One region of the Pseudomonas fragariae (ex Marin et al. 2024) genome, then DNA from elsewhere that is predicted to be linked to it. Evidence: predicted binding sites of a transcription regulator. Region 1 holds the regulator's gene; the other holds the start of a gene.

Region 1 (12,090 bases):
TGAGAAGCTCCAGCGTTCGTTGATCGAGGCCGCCCAGCGTCAGGAGATGCAAGGGTTGCCGGTAATTCTTCTGGTAGCAGGGCCTGTCCGGGCGATGCTGTCACGATTTGGACGATTGGCTGTACCGAACATGCATGTTCTGGCGTATCAGGAAATTCCGGACAACAAGCAAGTAACCATCGTAGCGACTGTCGGGCCAAACGGCTGAGGTAGTGAGTCATGCAAGTTAAGCGATTTTTCGCCGCCGATATGCGTCAAGCCATGAAGCTGGTTCGCGATGAGCTGGGCGCTGAAGCGGCCATCATCGGTAACCGGCGCATTGCCGGTGGCGTAGAGCTGACTGCCGCTCTGGATTACAAGCTGTCCGCCCTGGCACCGCGTGTGCCGAACATGGAGCTGGAAGACGAGTTGCGCAAGACTCAGTCGCGTATCGTTTCCGCCCAGGCCGAATTGAACAACCGCAGCGACAGCGATGCATCGATCAACCTGCAGCTGTTTTCCGGCAAGCCGGGCAACCCTGCCGAGACGCACATCGAGCCGACACTCGAAGAGCCGCCGCGTCCATTCGCGTATGCACCGCCACAGGCCGCCGAGCCTGCCATTGGCCAGCGCGCCTATGACTCGATGCGCTCCGAATTGAACGGCCTGCGTGAGCTGCTGGAAGTCCAGCTCGGCTCGCTGGCCTGGAACCAGCTGCAGGGCACTCGTCCGCAGCAGGCCAACCTGTGGCGACGCCTGCAACGTGTCGGCCTGTCCGGCCCGCTGTCACGCGACCTGCTGTCGATGATTCCGGAGATCGACGAGCCTCGTCAGGCCTGGCGCATGCTGCTGGCGCACCTGGCCCGCATGATCGCCGTCCCTGAAGTCGAGCCGCTCGAAGAGGGCGGCGTGATTGCAATGGTCGGTCCTGCCGGCATGGGCAAGACCACCACGCTGGCCAAACTGGCAGCACGTTACGTGTTGAAGTACGGCCCGCAGAATATCGCACTGGTCAGCATGGACAGTTTCCGCATCGGCGCGCAGGAGCAGCTCAAGACCCTTGGGCGCATCCTCAACGTACCGGTCACCCATATCGATCCTGGCCAGTCTCTGGTTCAGGCGCTGGAACCGCTGCTGCGCAAGCGCGTGGTGCTGATTGACACCGCCGGCCTGCAGGCCAGTGATCCTGCGCTGCGCATGCAGCTGGAAAGCCTCGCGGGTCGTGGCATCAAGTCGCGCAACTATCTGGTACTGGCAACCACCAGCCAGAAGCAGGTGCTGACAGCCGCGTATCACAGTTACAAACGTTGTGGCCTGGCCGGATGCATTCTGACCAAGCTTGATGAAACAGCCAGCCTCGGTGAAGTCCTGAGCCTGGCGATCAGTCACGAATTACCTGTGGCCTACCTCACGGACGGACCACGCATTCCTGATGACCTGCATACCCCGCGTCGTCATCAACTGGTAAGCCGCGCGGTGAGTGTGCAAATGCAGGATGAGCCTAGTGAAGAAGCAATGGCTGATATGTTTGCTGACCTCTATCACACCCCTGGCAAGAGAGTGGGTTAAGTGATGGATATTATTGGAATGTCCCTGCGTCAACGGTCTGCCATGCGGTGTTCATTTGCGCACGTGCAGCCCTCGATGTGGTTTCGGTCTACGCAAGACAAGGTAAAGAAATAACATGGGCAGCATGCATCCCGTACAGGTTATCGCGGTGACCGGTGGCAAAGGTGGCGTCGGTAAGACTAACGTGTCAGTGAACCTTTCACTGGCCCTCGCCGAGCTCGGCCGTCGCGTCATGCTGCTGGACGCCGATCTGGGTCTGGCCAATGTCGACGTGCTGCTTGGGTTGACGCCCAAGCGCACGCTTGCCGATGTCATCGAGGGGCGTTGTGAGTTGCGCGACGTGCTGTTGCAGGGGCCGGGCGGGGTTCGGATCGTACCCGCTGCGTCCGGCACCCAGAGCATGGTGCATCTGTCGCCCGCTCAGCATGCCGGCCTGATCCAGGCGTTCAGCGAGATTGGCGACAACCTCGATGTGTTGGTGATCGACACAGCCGCCGGTATCGGCGAGTCGGTGGTCAGCTTCGTGCGCGCCGCTCAGGAAGTGCTGCTGGTGGTGTGCGACGAGCCCACGTCGATCACCGATGCCTACGCCCTGATCAAACTGCTCAACCGCGATTACGGCATGAACCGCTTCCGGGTGCTGGCCAACATGGCACAGAGCCCGCAGGAAGGGCGCAACCTGTTCGCCAAACTGACCAAAGTGACGGATCGTTTTCTCGATGTTGCGCTGCAGTATGTAGGTGCCGTGCCGTACGACGAATGCGTACGCAAGGCTGTACAGAAACAGCGCGCCGTTTACGAAGCATTCCCGCGTTCCAAATGTGCACTGGCCTTCAAGGCCATTGCCCAGAAGGTTGATACCTGGCCGTTGCCAGCCAACCCGCGGGGTCATCTCGAGTTCTTCGTTGAGCGACTCGTTCACCAGACCAGTGCAGGGCCTGTGCAATGACTGCGAGCGGCTACCAGATGTACAGCAAGACTTCCCGTAATTCACAATACGAGTTGATCGAGCGCTATGCGCCCTTGGTCAAGCGTATCGCTTATCATCTGCTGGCGCGCTTGCCGGCCAGCGTGCAGGTCGAGGATCTGATCCAGGCCGGCATGATCGGCCTGCTTGAAGTCTCCACCAAGTATGATTCCACCAAGGGTGCGAGTTTCGAGACCTATGCCGGCATCCGCATCCGTGGTGCGATGCTCGATGAAGTGCGCAAGGGGGACTGGGCGCCACGCTCGGTACACCGCAATACGCGCATGGTGAGTGACGCAATTCGGGCAATTGAAGCTAAAACCGGCCGTGACGCTAAAGATCACGAGGTTGCGGCCGAACTCCAGTTAAGTCTCGATGATTACTACGGGATTTTGAACGATACCTTGGGCAGCCGCCTCTTCAGTTTCGACGACCTGCTGCAGGACGGCGATCATGAAGGGCTGCACGAGGATGGCGCAAGCGGTTCGCTTGAGCCGTCGCGCGACCTGGAAGACGAGCGCTTCCAGGCTGCGTTGGCCGATGCAATTGCCAATCTGCCAGAGCGTGAGCGTCTGGTGTTGGCGCTGTACTACGACGAAGAGCTGAACCTCAAGGAAATCGGAGAGGTTCTGGGGGTCAGCGAATCTCGGGTCAGTCAGTTACACAGCCAGTGCGCAGCTCGTTTGCGAGGGCGTTTGGGGGAGTGGCGAGCGCGTTGACAGGCAATGTGCGGTCTATGGCCGCGCGTTGACTGCAAGCCGGCTGTGCAGAGCGTTACGTGGTAACAGGATGGACCCGTCAGAAGCCTGTCAGGCATTGCCTTGATGGGCTTGTTTCTCAGGTCTTTGCCTGTTGTTGTGCCAAGCCCGTCGTCGTTTCGTACAGCCGGGGGTGTGCTGTGCCAGTATTGAGTGAACAGCGTGTTCAGGTGCTGAACGCGTTAAAGACTGCTTGGAGGTCGAATTGGACAAGAACATGAAAATCCTCATCGTTGATGACTTCTCAACGATGCGGCGGATCATCAAGAACCTTTTGCGTGATCTGGGGTTTACCAACACATCGGAAGCGGATGATGGTCTGACCGCATTGCCGATGCTGCAGAGCGGTGCCTTTGACTTTCTGGTGACGGACTGGAACATGCCTGGCATGTCCGGTATCGATCTGCTGCGCGAAGTCCGCAAGGACGAACGCCTCAAGAGCCTTCCCGTGCTGATGGTCACTGCCGAAGCCAAGCGTGAGCAGATCATTGAAGCTGCCCAGGCTGGGGTGAACGGTTATGTAGTCAAGCCATTCACTGCCCAAGCCCTGAAAGACAAGATCGACAAGATCTTTGAACGCGTCAATAGCTGATGCAAGCCGCGAGGGCGCTATGGATAACAATGATTCGATGGCCGACTTTGAGTCGACCTTAAAAAGACACGCGCAGGAACTTGTCACCAGCCTTGAAAAGGGTCGTTTCGGTGACGCTGTGCAACTGATCCACGAACTCAATCAGACACGCGACCGCGGCCTTTATCAGGAAGTGGGCAAGCTGACTCGTGAGCTGCACAGTGCAATCGTAAACTTTCACATTGATCCGCACATGCCTCAAGCCGAGGAAGTGTCGCAGATCACGGATGCTACCGAACGCCTGTCGTATGTGGTGAGGCTGACCGAGAATGCGGCCAACCGCACCATGGACCTGGTGGAGGAGAGTACGCCGGTCATGAACGGCCTGAGTTCCGACGCCAAGGCGTTGAGCGACGACTGGGGACGTTTCATGCGCCGCGAAATCGGTGCCGAAGAGTTCCGCGAGCTGGCCAAGCGGGTCGATGGTTTTCTGACGCGTACCGAGAAGGAAACCCATCAGGTTTCCGCACATCTGAATGACATTCTGCTCGCCCAGGATTACCAGGACCTTACCGGTCAGGTCATCAAGCGTGTGACGCAACTGGTCACTGAAGTCGAGAGCAATCTGCTCAAACTGGTGCTCATGGCCAGTCATGTCGATCGCTTCGCAGGCATCGAACATGACGAACAATCCATCCTCGATGAAAAAGATCCTAAAAAACATCTCGCGCAGGGTGAAGGTCCGCAGATTCATGCCGATAAACGTGAAGACGTCGTATCCGGACAGGATGATGTAGACGATCTGCTATCGAGCCTCGGCTTCTAAGGTCTGTTGACGGTTAATTTTAGGGAGCACCCCATGAGCTTCGGCGCCGATGAAGAAATCCTTCAGGATTTTCTGGTAGAGGCCGGCGAAATTCTGGAGCAGTTGTCAGAGCAATTGGTCGAGCTGGAAAGCCGACCGGATGATGCTGACCTGCTCAATGCAATTTTTCGCGGTTTTCACACTGTAAAAGGGGGCGCCGGCTTCCTCCAGCTCCATGAGCTGGTGGAGTGCTGCCACATCGCCGAAAACGTGTTCGACATCCTGCGCAAGGGTGAACGTCGCGTTGATTCCGAACTGATGGACGTGGTCCTGGAAGCACTGGACACCGTCAACAGCATGTTTGGTCAGGTACGTGAACGGACTGACGTAACCCCGGCGACGCCAGAACTGCTGGCCGCACTTGCGCGGCTGGCCGAGCCACAATCCGCCGACGAGGCCGTTGCCCCTGAGCCGGAGCCGGTGGTTGAAGTACAGGCTGCTGCTCCGGTTGCAGAACCGGCGGCTGGCGACGAGATTACCGATGATGAATTCGAGCAGTTGCTCGATTCGCTGCACGGCTCCAGCCCGGTGTCTGCAGCGCCTGCACAGACGCCAGCAGCAGCGGCTGCGCCGGCGGGTGATGAGATCACCGATCAGGAATTTGAATCCCTGCTTGATCAGCTGCATGGCAAGGGCAAATTTGCGGCCGATGCCGCAACCGCTCCGGCCCCTGCACCTGTGGCGCAGGGCAGTGCAGCGCCTGCCAGTGATGAAATCACCGACGACGAATTCGAAGCGTTGCTCGATCAACTGCACGGCAAAGGCTCGTTTGATGGCGCTGTAGCGGCTCCCGTAGCTGCGGCACCTGTAGCCGTTGCTGCCAAGGCACCCGCTGCTGCGGCTGCATCGGACGAAATCACCGATCACGAATTCGAAAGCCTGCTCGACGAATTGCACGGCAAGGGCAAGTTCGAGCCTGAGGCGATTGTTGCCAAGGCGCCTGCTCCGGCAGCCGCAGCGGCTGCTCCGCCACCGCCGCCTCCTGTTGCCAAGCCTGCTCCGGCGCCTGCTGCGAAAGCCGAGCCGGCCAAACCCGCTGCGGCTCCGGCCGCTGCGCGCGCTCCTGCACCCAGCGGCGAAAAGCCGGTGGCTACAGAGGCTGAAACCACGGTTCGTGTCGATACCGCCCGACTGGACGAGATCATGAACATGGTCGGCGAGCTGGTTCTGGTGCGTAACCGCCTGGTGCGGTTGGGTCTCAACAGCGGCGATGAAGCCATGTCCAAGGCAGTTTCCAACCTGGATGTGGTGACTGCCGATCTGCAGACTGCGGTGATGAAAACCCGCATGCAGCCGATCAAGAAGGTCTTCGGTCGTTTTCCGCGTCTGGTTCGTGACCTGGCTCGTCAGCTCAAGAAAGAGATCAACCTGGAACTGGTCGGTGAAGAGACCGACCTCGACAAGAACCTCGTAGAGGCGCTTGCCGATCCGCTGGTCCACTTGGTGCGTAACGCGGTCGACCACGGTATCGAAACGCCGGAAGAGCGCGAAGCCACGGGCAAATCCCGCGGCGGTCGGGTAATCCTTTCGGCAGAGCAGGAGGGCGACCATATCCTGCTGTCGATCTCCGATGACGGCAAGGGCATGGACCCTAACGTCCTGCGCTCCATTGCTGTGAAGCGTGGCGTCATGGACAAGGATGCAGCCGATCGGTTGAGTGACACCGACTGCTACAACCTGATCTTCGCGCCGGGTTTCTCGACCAAGACCGAGATTTCCGATGTGTCGGGTCGCGGTGTGGGCATGGACGTGGTCAAGACCAAGATCTCCCAGCTCAACGGTTCGATCAATATCTACTCGACCAAGGGCCAGGGTTCGAAGATCGTCATCAAGGTGCCGCTGACCCTGGCGATCATGCCGACCCTGATGGTGATGCTGGGCAACCAGGCCTTCGCTTTCCCGCTGGTCAACGTCAACGAAATCTTCCACCTGAACCTGTCGACTACCAACGTGGTTGATGGCCAGGAAGTAGTGATCGTACGTGACAAGGCCTTGCCGCTGTTCTACCTCAAGCGCTGGCTGGTCAGTTCAGCGGCTCACGAGGAGCAGCGCGAAGGGCACGTGGTGATCCTCACAGTCGGTACCCAGCGCATCGGCTTTGTCGTCGATCAACTGGTTGGTCAGGAAGAAGTGGTTATCAAACCGCTGGGCAAGATGCTGCAAGGTACGCCGGGCATGTCGGGCGCCACCATCACCGGTGACGGTCGCATCGCCTTGATTCTCGATGTACCCAGCATGCTCAAGCGTTACGCCGCACGGCGTATCTGAACCCGGGGTTGCGGGCAGCCTGGCTGCCTGCGACACCTATTGGAGTGTTTATGGCAGTCAAGGTCCTGGTGGTGGATGATTCCGGTTTTTTCCGCCGCCGCGTTACGGAAATTCTTTCTTCGGACCCCAACATTGTAGTGGTCGGCACCGCCACCAACGGCAAGGAAGCGATTGAGCAGGCGCTGGCGCTCAAGCCGGATGTCATCACCATGGACTACGAAATGCCGATGATGGATGGCATTACGGCAGTTCGCCATATCATGCAGCGTATCCCCACCCCGGTATTGATGTTCTCGTCGCTGACGCACGAAGGTGCGCGCGTGACGCTGGATGCTCTTGATGCCGGTGCGGTGGATTTTCTGCCCAAGAATTTCGAAGATATCTCGCGCAATCCGCAGAAGGTCAAGCAACTGCTGTGCGAGAAAATCAACAGTATTTCACGCAGCAACCGTCGTTCCAGCGGGTTCGGTTCAGCCAGTGCAGCTCCGGCCGCGCCGGCGCCGTCGACGTTGTCCAGCCGCGCCTCTGCGCCAGCCCCGGCACCTGCCAGGGCGGTGCCGTCACGCACTGCGACACCTGCTGCGGCTCCAGCCGCCCCGGCCAGTCATGCGCCGGCGCACCCGACGACTTCCGGCACGGCCAAGCGCAAGGCCTACAAGCTGGTGGCCATCGGCACCTCAACGGGCGGCCCGGTTGCGCTGCAACGGGTGCTGACCCAACTGCCAGCCAATTTCCCGGCACCACTGGTGCTGATTCAGCACATGCCTGCGGCGTTTACCAAGGCATTTGCCGAGCGTCTCGACAAGCTGTGCAAGATCAGCGTCAAGGAAGCCGAAGACGGCGACGTATTGCGTCCTGGTCTGGCGCTGCTGGCGCCGGGTGGCAAGCAGATGATGGTTGACGGACGCGGTACGGTGAAGATTCTGCCGGGCGACGAGCGCCTCAATTACAAGCCCTGTGTCGACATCACCTTTGGCTCTGCCGCCAAGTCCTACGGCGACAAGGTGCTTTCGGTGGTCTTGACCGGCATGGGCGCTGACGGCCGTGAGGGCGCGCGTCTGCTCAAGCAGGCCGGCAGTACCGTGTGGGCTCAGGATGAAGCGAGCTGCGTGATTTATGGCATGCCGATGGCCATCGTCAAGGCTGAGCTTGCGGACGCGATCTACAGTCTCGACGACATCGGTCGGCACCTGGTAGAGGCTTGTCTCTGATGGATGTACTGAGTCTTATCGGTCTGATTCTGGCGTTTGTCGCAATCATTGGTGGCAATTTTCTCGAAGGCGGGCACCTCGGTGCCTTGCTCAATGGCCCGGCGGCGCTGATCGTGCTGGGCGGTACGCTCGGTGCTTCGCTGTTGCAGTCGCCGATGAGCGCGTTCATGCGTGCCATGAAGATCATCCACTGGATCATTTTCCCGCCACGTATCGACCTGCCCGGTGGTGTCGACCGGGTCATCGGCTGGAGCATGACTGCCCGCAAAGAGGGCTTGCTGGGTCTGGAAACCGTAGCCGATTCCGAGCCCGACGGTTATGCCCGCAAAGGTTTGCAACTGTTGGTCGATGGTGCCGAGCCGGCAGCGATTCGCAGCATTCTCGAAGTGGATTTCATCACTCAGGAAACCCGCGATATTCAGGCTGCGAAAGTATTCGAAAGCATGGGCGGCTACGCGCCGACCGTGGGTATCATCGGCGCAGTCATGGGCCTGATTCATGTCATGGGCAACCTGGCTGACCCCAGTCAACTGGGCAGCGGTATTGCGGTGGCCTTTGTCGCCACGATCTATGGCGTGGCCATGGCCAACCTGATCCTTCTGCCAGTGGCGAACAAGCTCAAGGCCATTGCCCACCGTCAGGCGCGCTATCGCGAAATGTTGCTTGAAGGTCTTTTGTCCATCGCCGAGGGTGAAAACCCGCGCTCCATCGAACTCAAGCTGCAAGGCTTCATGGAGTAACAGCGCATGGCTCGCCGTCGTCAGGTCGAAGAACACGAAAATCACGAACGCTGGCTGGTGTCGTATGCCGACTTCATTACCTTACTGTTCGCGTTTTTCGTGGTGATGTACTCGATTTCCTCGGTCAACGAAGGCAAGTACAAGATTCTGTCCCAGGCATTGGTCGGCGTGTTCAACGACACCGAGCGCACCATGAAGCCGATCCCCATTGGTGAGCAGCGCCCGGTCTCGATCAAGCCCGCCGAGCCGCTGGTCAAGGACAGCGAGCAGACTGACGCCGGCATAGGTCAGGCGTCCGATGACCCGTTGCAGACCATCGCCCAGGACGTGCGCGATGCCTTCGGTGACCTGATCAAGTCCGACCAGATGACTGTGCGCGGCAACGAACTGTGGATCGAGATCGAGCTTAACTCCAGCATGCTTTTCGGCAGCGGCGATGCGATGCCCAGCGACAAGGCCTTCACCATCATTGAAAAGGTCGCCGGGATCGTCAAACGCTTTGACAACCCGATCCATGTCGAGGGTTTTACCGACGACCAGCCGATCAGTACTGCACAGTTTCCGACCAACTGGGAACTGTCTTCGGCGCGTTCTGCCAGCATTGTGCGCATGCTGGCCATGGACGGCGTCAATCCGGCGCGACTCGCCTCGGTGGGCTACGGTGAGTTTCAGCCGATCGTTCCCAACACCAGCACCGCCGGACGCGCCAAGAACCGCCGTGTAGTGCTGGTTATCTCCCGGAATCTGGATATTCGCCGCAGCCTGACCAGCGCCGGATCGGCCAATGTGCAGCCGGATGCTGCATTGCGGCGTGCTGGCACACAAACTGCACCGGTGCCAGCAAAGCCGCCGGTACGCGCGAACGCCGTCAATTCTCCGTCACCCGCCCCCTAAACATCGTATCGGTATGGTCGTCGCTGTACGGAAGGAAAACAATTAATGAGAGTCTGGGCAGTAGCCAACCAGAAAGGTGGAGTCGGAAAGACCACCACGACCATTGCCCTGGCCGGTTTGCTGGCCGATTCAGGCAAGCGCGTGGTGGTGGTCGATCTGGACCCTCACGGCTCCATGACCAGTTATTTCGGGCATAACCCGGACGAGCTGGAACACAGTGCTTTCGATCTGTTCCTGCATAAGGGCGCGGTGCCGGACGGTCTTCCCGGCCAGTTGCTGCTGCCTACCAGCGACAAACGTATCTCGCTGATACCGTCCAGCACTGCACTCGCCACGCTGGAACGCCAGTCACCCGGCCAGAGCGGCCTGGGCCTGGTTGTCGCGAAAAGCCTGGCTCAGTTGTGGCAGGATTTTGACTATGCGTTGATCGACAGTCCGCCGCTGCTGGGCGTTCTCATGGTCAATGCACTGGCGGCCAGCCAGCAACTGGCGATTCCGGTGCAGACCGAGTTTCTGGCCGTGAAAGGTCTGGAGCGCATGGTCAATACGCTGACCATGATCAACCGTTCGCGCAAGGTGCCGCTGCCTTACACCATCGTGCCGACCTTGTTCGACCGCCGTACCCAGGCCTCGATGGGCACCTTGAAACTGTTGCGTGACAGCTTCCCCGAGCATGTCTGGCAAGCCTATGTGCCGGTCGATACCCGACTGCGCGATGCCAGCCGTCTGGGTCTTACGCCGTCGCAGAACGACAGCAAGAGTCGTGGTGTGATCGCTTACCGGGCATTGCTCAAGCATATGCTCGCCGAGCAGCTCAATGCGCAGGTGGCCTGACGTGAACGCCTACTCTTTCTACATTGTTTGCTCAAGTGATGCCTCAATGCGGCCGATAACTCTATCAGGCTGCACATGCTCCATTTTTTGTTGGGCCCCGGTATGAACCGCCCTGTAGAAGTAGCAACGAGACCCAAAATGGCTTTGCAGTCCTATCTGGACGCATTGCTGTACGACGCGACTGAAGTGCTCGAAGAGCCCGTCAGCAGCATCGATGAATTTCAGGCGGCTGTGCTCGAAGAGCAGGCCTTTGATGCGCGGATGCAGGCGCAGATCAAACCGCTGGCGGTCGCGGTCGCCGCACCGGCTGCGGTGGCTGTCGAGGTACAGGTCGCAGCGCCTGCGCCAGTGGTTGAAGTCGCTCCGGTGATCGTTGCCGAAGCGGTGCAGGTTGACGTGGCTCAGGTTGAAGAGGCAGTGCCCACCGTTGCGCTGGTGGAACCTGTCGCCGAGTTGAGCACGCTGGCAGCCCAGCGCACTCCGACGCCACCGCCGACCAGCGATGGTCGTCCGGCATGGGCTGCCGAGCCGTTCGAATGCCTGTTGTTCGATGTGGCCGGTCTGACACTGGCGGTGCCGCTGGTGTGCCTGGGGTCGATTTATCCGCTGGCGGGGCAGGAGCTGACGCCGCTGTTCGGTCAGCCGGACTGGTTTCTCGGGATCCTGCCGTGCCAGGCAGGCAACCTGAAAGTGTTGGATACCGCGCGCTGGATCATGCCTGATCGCTACCGCGACGATTTTCGCCAGGGATTGCAGTACGTGATTTCGGTGCAGGGGTACGAGTGGGGGCTGGCGGTGCATCAGGTCAGCCGTTCGTTGCGTCTTGATCCGAACGAGATCAAATGGCGCGCGCAGCGAGGTCATCGTCCATGGCTGGCGGGTACGGTCATCGAGCACATGTGCGCGTTGCTGGATGTTGCAGAGTTGGCCGAGCTGATAGCCAGTGGCGCGGTCAAGCAGTTGAACAAGTCGAAATAATCATGGGTCGATGCCAGTGGCATCACCTGCAAAGAACACACGTGAGGGGTTGGGGTTATGAATAAGTCGTCTGCACAAGGTTCCGAAGATCCTATTCTGCAATGGGTCACGTTCCGCCTGGATAACGAGTCCTACGGCATCAACGTAATGCAGGTGCAGGAAGTGCTGCGCTACACTGAAATCGCCCCGGTGCCGGGTGCGCCAAGCTACGTATTGGGCATCATCAACCTGCGCGGTAATGTCGTGACCGTGATCGATACCCGTCAGCGTTTTGGCCTGGCCCCGGTTGAAGTCAGCGACAATACGCGTATCGTGATCATCGAAGCCGACAAGCAAGTGGTCGGTATCCTGGTCGATAGCGTGGCTGAAGTGGTTTACTTGCGTCAGTCAGAAGTTGAAACTGCGCCTAACGTCGGTAACGACGAATCGGCCAAGTTCATTCAGGGCGTTTGCAAC
Region 2 (6,616 bases), 2.7 Mb from region 1:
TGCAGGGTCGATGGACCGCCCACGTCGATGATGTGATCAACACCACGGCCGCCGGTCAGCTTGCGGGCAGTCTCGCCCCAGTTGCTGTCCTTGCGGTAGTTGATCAGGTGGTCGGCGCCCATGGCTTGCAGACGCTCCAGCTTTTCATCACTCGACGACGTCGCGATAACGGTCGCACCGACCATCTTGGCGAATTGCAGCGCGAAAATCGATACACCGCCAGTGCCCTGTACCAGAACGGTATCGCCGGCTTTCAACGCGTCATCGACCATCAGCGCACGCCATGCGGTCAGGCCAGCGGTGGTCAGCGTGGACGCTTCGGCATGGCTGTAGCCCTTTGGCGCCAGGGTGAACGAGGTAGCACGGGCAGTCACCTGCTCACGGGCATAACCGTCGACGCCATCACCCGGCACCGTGACAAAACCTTCAACCAGCGGCTCGCCGCTGATCCATTCCGGGAAGAACGTGCTGACCACGGAGTCGCCAACCGCGAACTCGCTGACGCCCTCGCCTACTGCGGTGACTACGCCTGCACCATCGGCCATGGGAATGCGTTTTTCCGTTGGTGCCCACATGCCGGTGACGACCGCAAAGTCGTGATAGTTGAGCGAGTTGGCGTGCAGACGCACAGTGATCTCACCGGCTTTCGGTGCAAGCACTTCGCTTTCGCCCACGCTGACCTGATCGTAGCCGCCGCCAGCCTGCACATAGATGGTTGTATTGCTCATGGTCAATCTCCTATCAATTCAACATTACGCAAAATGACGAAATGTATAAATAACGCTCAAAGCCTAGAGTTCTTTCTTGAGCCTGTCGGCAAACCGGTCGATGGCCTGCTCGTCACGGCGAAAATAGGTCCACTTGCCAATCCTCGTGGCCTGAACCAGCCCGGCACGTTGCAGGATGGCCAGATGCGCAGACGCGGTAGAAGCCGACAGGTTGGCCTTGGCCTGAATGTGCGACACGCACACGCCTATCGCCGGATCACCGTGGTCCTGGGGAGGGAAATGGGCTTGCGGGTTTTTCAGCCACTCCATGATCAACATGCGAGTGTCATTGCCGACCGCTTTGATTTGCTCAAGAATCATGGAGGACAACATTACGCTTTTTTACGAAATGTTCAACCCCTGATTTACGCTGCCCCGTCAACGGCATGTTTTGATTACAGCTTCACATCGGCCTGACAAATGAAGCAATCTGTCGACTTCAATAAAACCGACTGCACCGCTGCGAGTATCCAGACTCATGATGAATCTTAAATACAGCGCCCTGACCGCCTTGTTGCTGGGCATCACAGGCATGGCTCAGGCTCAGGACTACACCTCGCATCTGGACAAGGTGCTGCAGGCTGGCCAGCTGGCTGTGTGCACCACTGGCGACTACAAGCCCTACTCCCTGCTGCGCGAAGACGGCGAATACGAAGGCATTGATATCACCATGGCCCGCTCACTGGCCAAGAGCCTGGGGGTGAACGTGCAGTGGGTGCCCACGACGTGGAAAAACCTGATGCCGGACATGGTGGCCGGTAAATGCGACATCGGTATGGGTGGCATCTCGGTGAGCCTGGAACGCCAGAAAAAAGCGTTTTTCAGCAACACGCTGGACGTCGATGGCAAAATCCCGCTGGTCCGCTGCGCCGATCAGGCCCTGTATCAGACTGTCGAGCAGATCAACCAGCCCTCTGTGCGTTTGATCGAACCTGCCGGTGGCACCAATGAAGCCTTCGCTCGCGCTCATCTGCCAAAGGCGTCGCTGGCCTTTCATGACAACAAGACCATCTTTCAGGAGCTGCTGGACAAAAAAGCTGACGTGATGATCACCGATGCTTCCGAAGCGCTCTACCAGCAGAAACGCATGCCGGGCCTGTGTGCCGTCAACCCGACCCGCTACATGCAATACGGCGAAAAAGCCTATTTGTTGCCACGCGACGATGTCGCCTGGAAAGCCTATGTGGATCAGTGGCTGCACCTGAGCAAGGCCACTGGCGAGTATCAGCAGGCGCTGAGCGAGTGGCTGGCAGTACCCGCCACCCCTTGATAGACATTATTTAGCCATCACCTAAAGTCAGGATTTTCTACGCCGATACTTATTTGTTCCTCGGTATTACTGACGAGGCCATCAATAGGCTTTCACAGGGAAATCCCATGTCCCAGATTCAAACGACGGCTACCAGCGGCATGACCGTAAAAAACAGGCTGATGGCGTCTACATTTGCCATCATCGCTGCATTTATCGTGCTGTCGGTTTTCATGATCCAGACGCTCAAGACATCCACCGCGAATGTCGACGCCCTCTACAACAGAGATTTTCTGGCTACGGAAGCGGTCAACAATATCGATGGTGCGCTTACGCGGGTGGATATCAATATTTTACGCATGATCGCCATCGGCAACCCGGAGCAGACGGCAGGCTGGAAGAATGAAAACGAAGCGGCCTTCAGCAAGCTGGATGAGCTGACCGCCCAGTTGAGCAAGAACACCGCAGAAACCCTTGATGTGACCTTGACCCAACAATTGCAGCGTGGCTATGTCAAGTTGCGGGACGGCATGCGGCACCAGACCAGCGTGATCCAGACCGGTGATATCGCCGCCGCCACCAACATTAACCGCACCGAAGTCAAACCCTTTGCCGAGCAGGTGTTCAAGACCCTGCAAACGCTGCGCGAACAAGGCAAGCAACGTGCGGGCGAGCGTTTCGATGCGCAGGAATCAAGCGCCACTCAAGCCAATAATCTGTCCATCGCCGCCACGCTGACAATCGCGATACTGGGCGTGATCGTGACCCTCATGACCATACGCAGCATCCTGTCAGCCATTGGGGGCGAACCGAGCACCGTCGCGACGATCACACGCACCATCGCCCGAGGCGATTTGAGCAGCACGATCAACATCAGCGCCAATGACACTTCCAGCGTTGCTGCTGCGGTCGTTGCGATGCAGACTCAATTGCGCGACACCCTGCAGCAGATCTCCAGTTCTGCAACTCAACTGGCCGCCGCTGCCGAAGAGATGACTGCAATCACCGAAGACGGTGTGCAAGGCATCCAGCGTCAGAACAACGAAATCGACCAGGCCGCCACCGCAGTCAATGAAATGACCAGCGCAGTGGAAGAAGTCGCGCGCAATGCCGAGCATACGGCGCGCTCGTCCAGTAATGCGACCAGCGCCGCGCAAGACGGTCTGGGGCTGGTCAAAAAGACCGTGACCTCAATCAACACCATGAGCACGGATGTGCAGAAAACCGCGACCCTGATTGGCGAGCTGGCAGGTCAGTCCCGCGACATCGGCAAGGTGCTGGATGTTATTCGGGGCCTTGCGGAACAGACCAATCTGCTGGCGCTCAATGCGGCGATCGAAGCGGCTCGCGCGGGCGAGGCTGGACGCGGGTTTGCCGTGGTGGCGGATGAAGTGCGTGCTCTGGCTCACCGCACTCAGCAATCCACCAGCGAAATCGAACGTCTGGTGACCAATATTCAGAACGGCACCGAACGCGCAGTAGGCTCCATGCGCGGCAACACCGAGCTGGCCAGCGAAACGCTTGGCATTGCAGAGGGCGCGAACGAGTCTCTGACCGTCATCAGCGCTGCCGTGAGCGAGATCAATGATCTCAATCTGGTGATCGCCAGTGCGGCCCAGCAGCAGGCCCATGTCGCCCGGGAAGTGGATCGCAACCTCATGAACATCCGTGACCTTTCGGCGCAATCTTCGTCTGGCGCGCAACAGACCGCCAGTGCAAGTCGAGAGCTGTCAACGCTGGCGCTGGACCTGAACAACATCGTGGGACGCTTCCGCCTGTCCTGATTCAATTTGCACCCTTTGCACCCCTTGCGTCATAGCGCAAAGGGTGCAGCCGGGTATTTGATTTATCCCGCCCTGCCCGCCGTTTTTCACGCCATTTCACATATTTTGTTGCAAGCGCTCTACGCCTGAAATAGCGTGTTGTCCTGAATGTACAAGGACGATCCGCATGAAGCCCAGCAAGCCCATCACCCGCGCATTCTGCGTTGAACTGCAGCAAGAGCTGTCGATTGCCGCTGCCCGACGCGAATACTTTTCCCAGGAGCCACCACGTACGCGCTTCGAGTTTCTCTGCTCGAACGAAGCCTGCCGGGCGCTGGGTGCCAAAGTGACGGGCGTGCGCTACGACGTGAAGCCTCAGGACAACCCGACCTTTGTCGCCGCGCACTTCCGTGCCAATCCGCATTACGACCACTCGCCGGGCTGTGAATGGGTGGACGAGGACGAAGACGACAAGGCCGCAGACCCGATTGAAGAAACCGATGTCCAGACGCGTCTGCGCAAGGCCAAGCGCAAACTGGATGATTACATCGACGTTTTCGACCCGACGATCAAGGAGCCGGCCAAGGAGAAGTCCGGCCTGGAAAAGGCTGGCGCACCGGTGCAACGTCCACCCGCTGCCAATCCGCCAATAGAGCCTGCTACGCCGAAGGTGCCCCGTTACAGCGAGACCCGCACCAATAACCTGGAACGGTTGGTGGACAGTTATCGGCAGGCCAAGGCTGAGCTGTCACTGGAAGACTTCAAGCTGCTGAAACTGAAAATTCCGGGCCAGGGCGAAGTGTCGCTGCGCTCGTATTTTCGCCATATCAAATACGCACAATCAGGCGATAACGGACGGGTGCTGTTCGGCGGCGGTCTGATCGAACAGCGATACGGGCTGGGTTTCAAGTTCAGGTTCTTCGACCGTCTCGACGGCAAACTGGTGACGCTCTACGTGTCGCCTGCGCAGATGCAGGCCTATCGCTCCAGCCGCTACATCAGTGAGCTGCTGAGCCATGCGGAGGACGTGAAGTTCTTCACGGTGTATGCGCTGGGAACCGTCACCCTGAGCCCTTCAGGCAAGAGCTATAGCCTGGAGGTCGACGACTTGCGGCATCTGGCGATTGTGCTGGGGCCGGCGAAAGAGCCGCTTGAGGAAGAAAAAACACCTGAAGCCTGAACCTGTGGTCAATGATCGTTCCAGCGTTCGACGCTGGAACGATCCGGGTCAGCTCATCACACCTTGACGATCCAGCCGGCTGGCGCCTCGATGTCACCGGACTGAACGCCGGTCAGCTCCTTGTACAGACGCTGAGTCACAGGACCGACTTCGGTCTGGCTGTAGAACACGTGCAGGTTGTCCTTGTAGGAAATCCCGCCGATCGGAGTAATGACCGCAGCCGTACCGCATGCGCCGGCTTCCTTGAACTCGCCGAGCTGGTCGATGAACACATCACCCTCTTCGACCGTCAGGCCCAGACGGGATTTCGCCAGTTCGATCAACGACAGGCGGGTGATACCCGGCAGCACCGATGGCGACTTGGGCGTCAGGAACACATCATCCTTGGTGATGGCAAAGAAGTTGGCCGAGCCCACTTCCTCGATCTTGGAATGGGTCTGCGGATCGAGATAGATGCAATCTGCAAAGCTGTGCTTCTTGGCTTCGGAACCGGGCATCAGGCTGGCGGCGTAGTTACCGCCGACCTTGGCTGCACCTGTACCGTTGGGCGCAGCGCGGTCGTAGCCGGAGATGACGAAATTGTTCGGCTTCAGGCCACCTTTGAAATAAGCGCCCACCGGAATGCAGAAAATCGAGAAGATGAACTCCGGCGCCGTGCGCACGCCGATGTTGTCACCCACACCGATGACGAACGGGCGCAGGTACAGCGCGCCGCCGGAACCGTAAGGCGGGATGAAGCGTTCGTTGGCCTTGACCACCTGCTTGCAGGCTTCAATGAAGACATCGGTCGGGACGTGGGGCATCAACAGACGGGAGCAGCTGCGCTGCATGCGCTGGGCGTTCTGATCGGGACGGAACAGATTGATCGAGCCATCCTTGCAGCGGTAGGCCTTGAGGCCCTCGAAGCACTGCTGGCCATAATGCAGCGCGGTCGACCCTTCGCTGATATGCAGCGTGTTGTCCTCGGTCAGTGAGCCCTGATCCCAGGCACCGTCGCGCCAATGAGAAAGGTAGCGCTTGTCGGTCTTGATGTAGTCAAAACCCAGAGTGTCCCAGTTGATGCTTTCTTGACTCATAACGCCCTCTATCATTTTAGCGACTGCCTGGTCGAGTCAGGCCAATGCCTTATTCTGCCAGATCATTCAGGCCATGAGGCTCGAAATAAATGCAAACCGACATGGCATTTCTGAAGCAGACATGCGGGCAGACGCCTCATGAGTCCAGCGGTCACCCGACCGGTAGCGGCGGCGATGCCTGGCGCTGGCGGATATAGTCGATAAATGTGTCCATATCCGAACTGCACAATGTTCGTGCGACGGACTTGACCTCTTCGACAGGCCAGTCCCACCAGGCTGCCTGGAGCAGCAACTGGCGAATGTCCTCGTCGAATCGCCAACGGATGAATTTGCAGGGGTTGCCGCCCACCACCGAATAAGGAGCCACGTCCCGAACGACCATCGCACCTGCCGCGACAATGGCGCCATGGCCGATGGTGACACCCGACACAATGGTTGCATTGGCGCAAATCCAGCAGTCGCTGCCGATCACTACATCGCCCTTGCTTGGCGCGTAATCCTGAATATCTGCGACTTGCCCGACCATCGCCGGGAATGGGTACGTCGTAATCCAGTCCGTGCGATGCTCACCGCCCAGTAGA

The links. Region 1 encodes FliA, which starts transcription of late flagellar genes. Its sites were predicted from a motif close to CTAAAGTTTNNNNNNNNNNNGCCGNTAA; they were not measured.
Region 2: the regulator FliA is predicted to act here: its motif matches at 2,059-2,086, upstream of AC54XV_RS06365 (methyl-accepting chemotaxis protein).

Annotation. Positions count from the first base shown of each region.
Region 1 is NZ_CM184369.1:4,105,951-4,118,040, reverse strand. It holds gene flhA (flagellar biosynthesis protein FlhA) at 1-208, shown strand, start outside; gene flhF (flagellar biosynthesis GTPase FlhF) at 220-1,548, shown strand; gene fleN (flagellar synthesis regulator FleN) at 1,664-2,497, shown strand; gene fliA (RNA polymerase sigma factor FliA) at 2,494-3,234, shown strand; gene AC54XV_RS17670 (chemotaxis response regulator CheY) at 3,491-3,865, shown strand; gene AC54XV_RS17665 (protein phosphatase CheZ) at 3,885-4,670, shown strand; gene AC54XV_RS17660 (chemotaxis protein CheA) at 4,704-6,977, shown strand; gene AC54XV_RS17655 (protein-glutamate methylesterase/protein-glutamine glutaminase) at 7,028-8,188, shown strand; gene AC54XV_RS17650 (flagellar motor protein) at 8,188-8,928, shown strand; gene motD (flagellar motor protein MotD) at 8,935-9,822, shown strand; gene AC54XV_RS17640 (ParA family protein) at 9,868-10,656, shown strand; gene AC54XV_RS17635 (CheW domain-containing protein) at 10,732-11,634, shown strand; gene AC54XV_RS17630 (chemotaxis protein CheW) at 11,692-12,090, shown strand, end outside.
Region 2 is NZ_CM184369.1:1,403,148-1,409,763, reverse strand. It holds gene AC54XV_RS06380 (zinc-dependent alcohol dehydrogenase family protein) at 1-728, opposite strand, end outside; gene AC54XV_RS06375 (ArsR/SmtB family transcription factor) at 792-1,100, opposite strand; gene AC54XV_RS06370 (transporter substrate-binding domain-containing protein) at 1,246-2,037, shown strand; gene AC54XV_RS06365 (methyl-accepting chemotaxis protein) at 2,145-3,800, shown strand; gene AC54XV_RS06360 (hypothetical protein) at 3,967-4,959, shown strand; gene AC54XV_RS06355 (branched-chain amino acid aminotransferase) at 5,016-6,035, opposite strand; gene AC54XV_RS06350 (CatB-related O-acetyltransferase) at 6,187-6,616, opposite strand, start outside.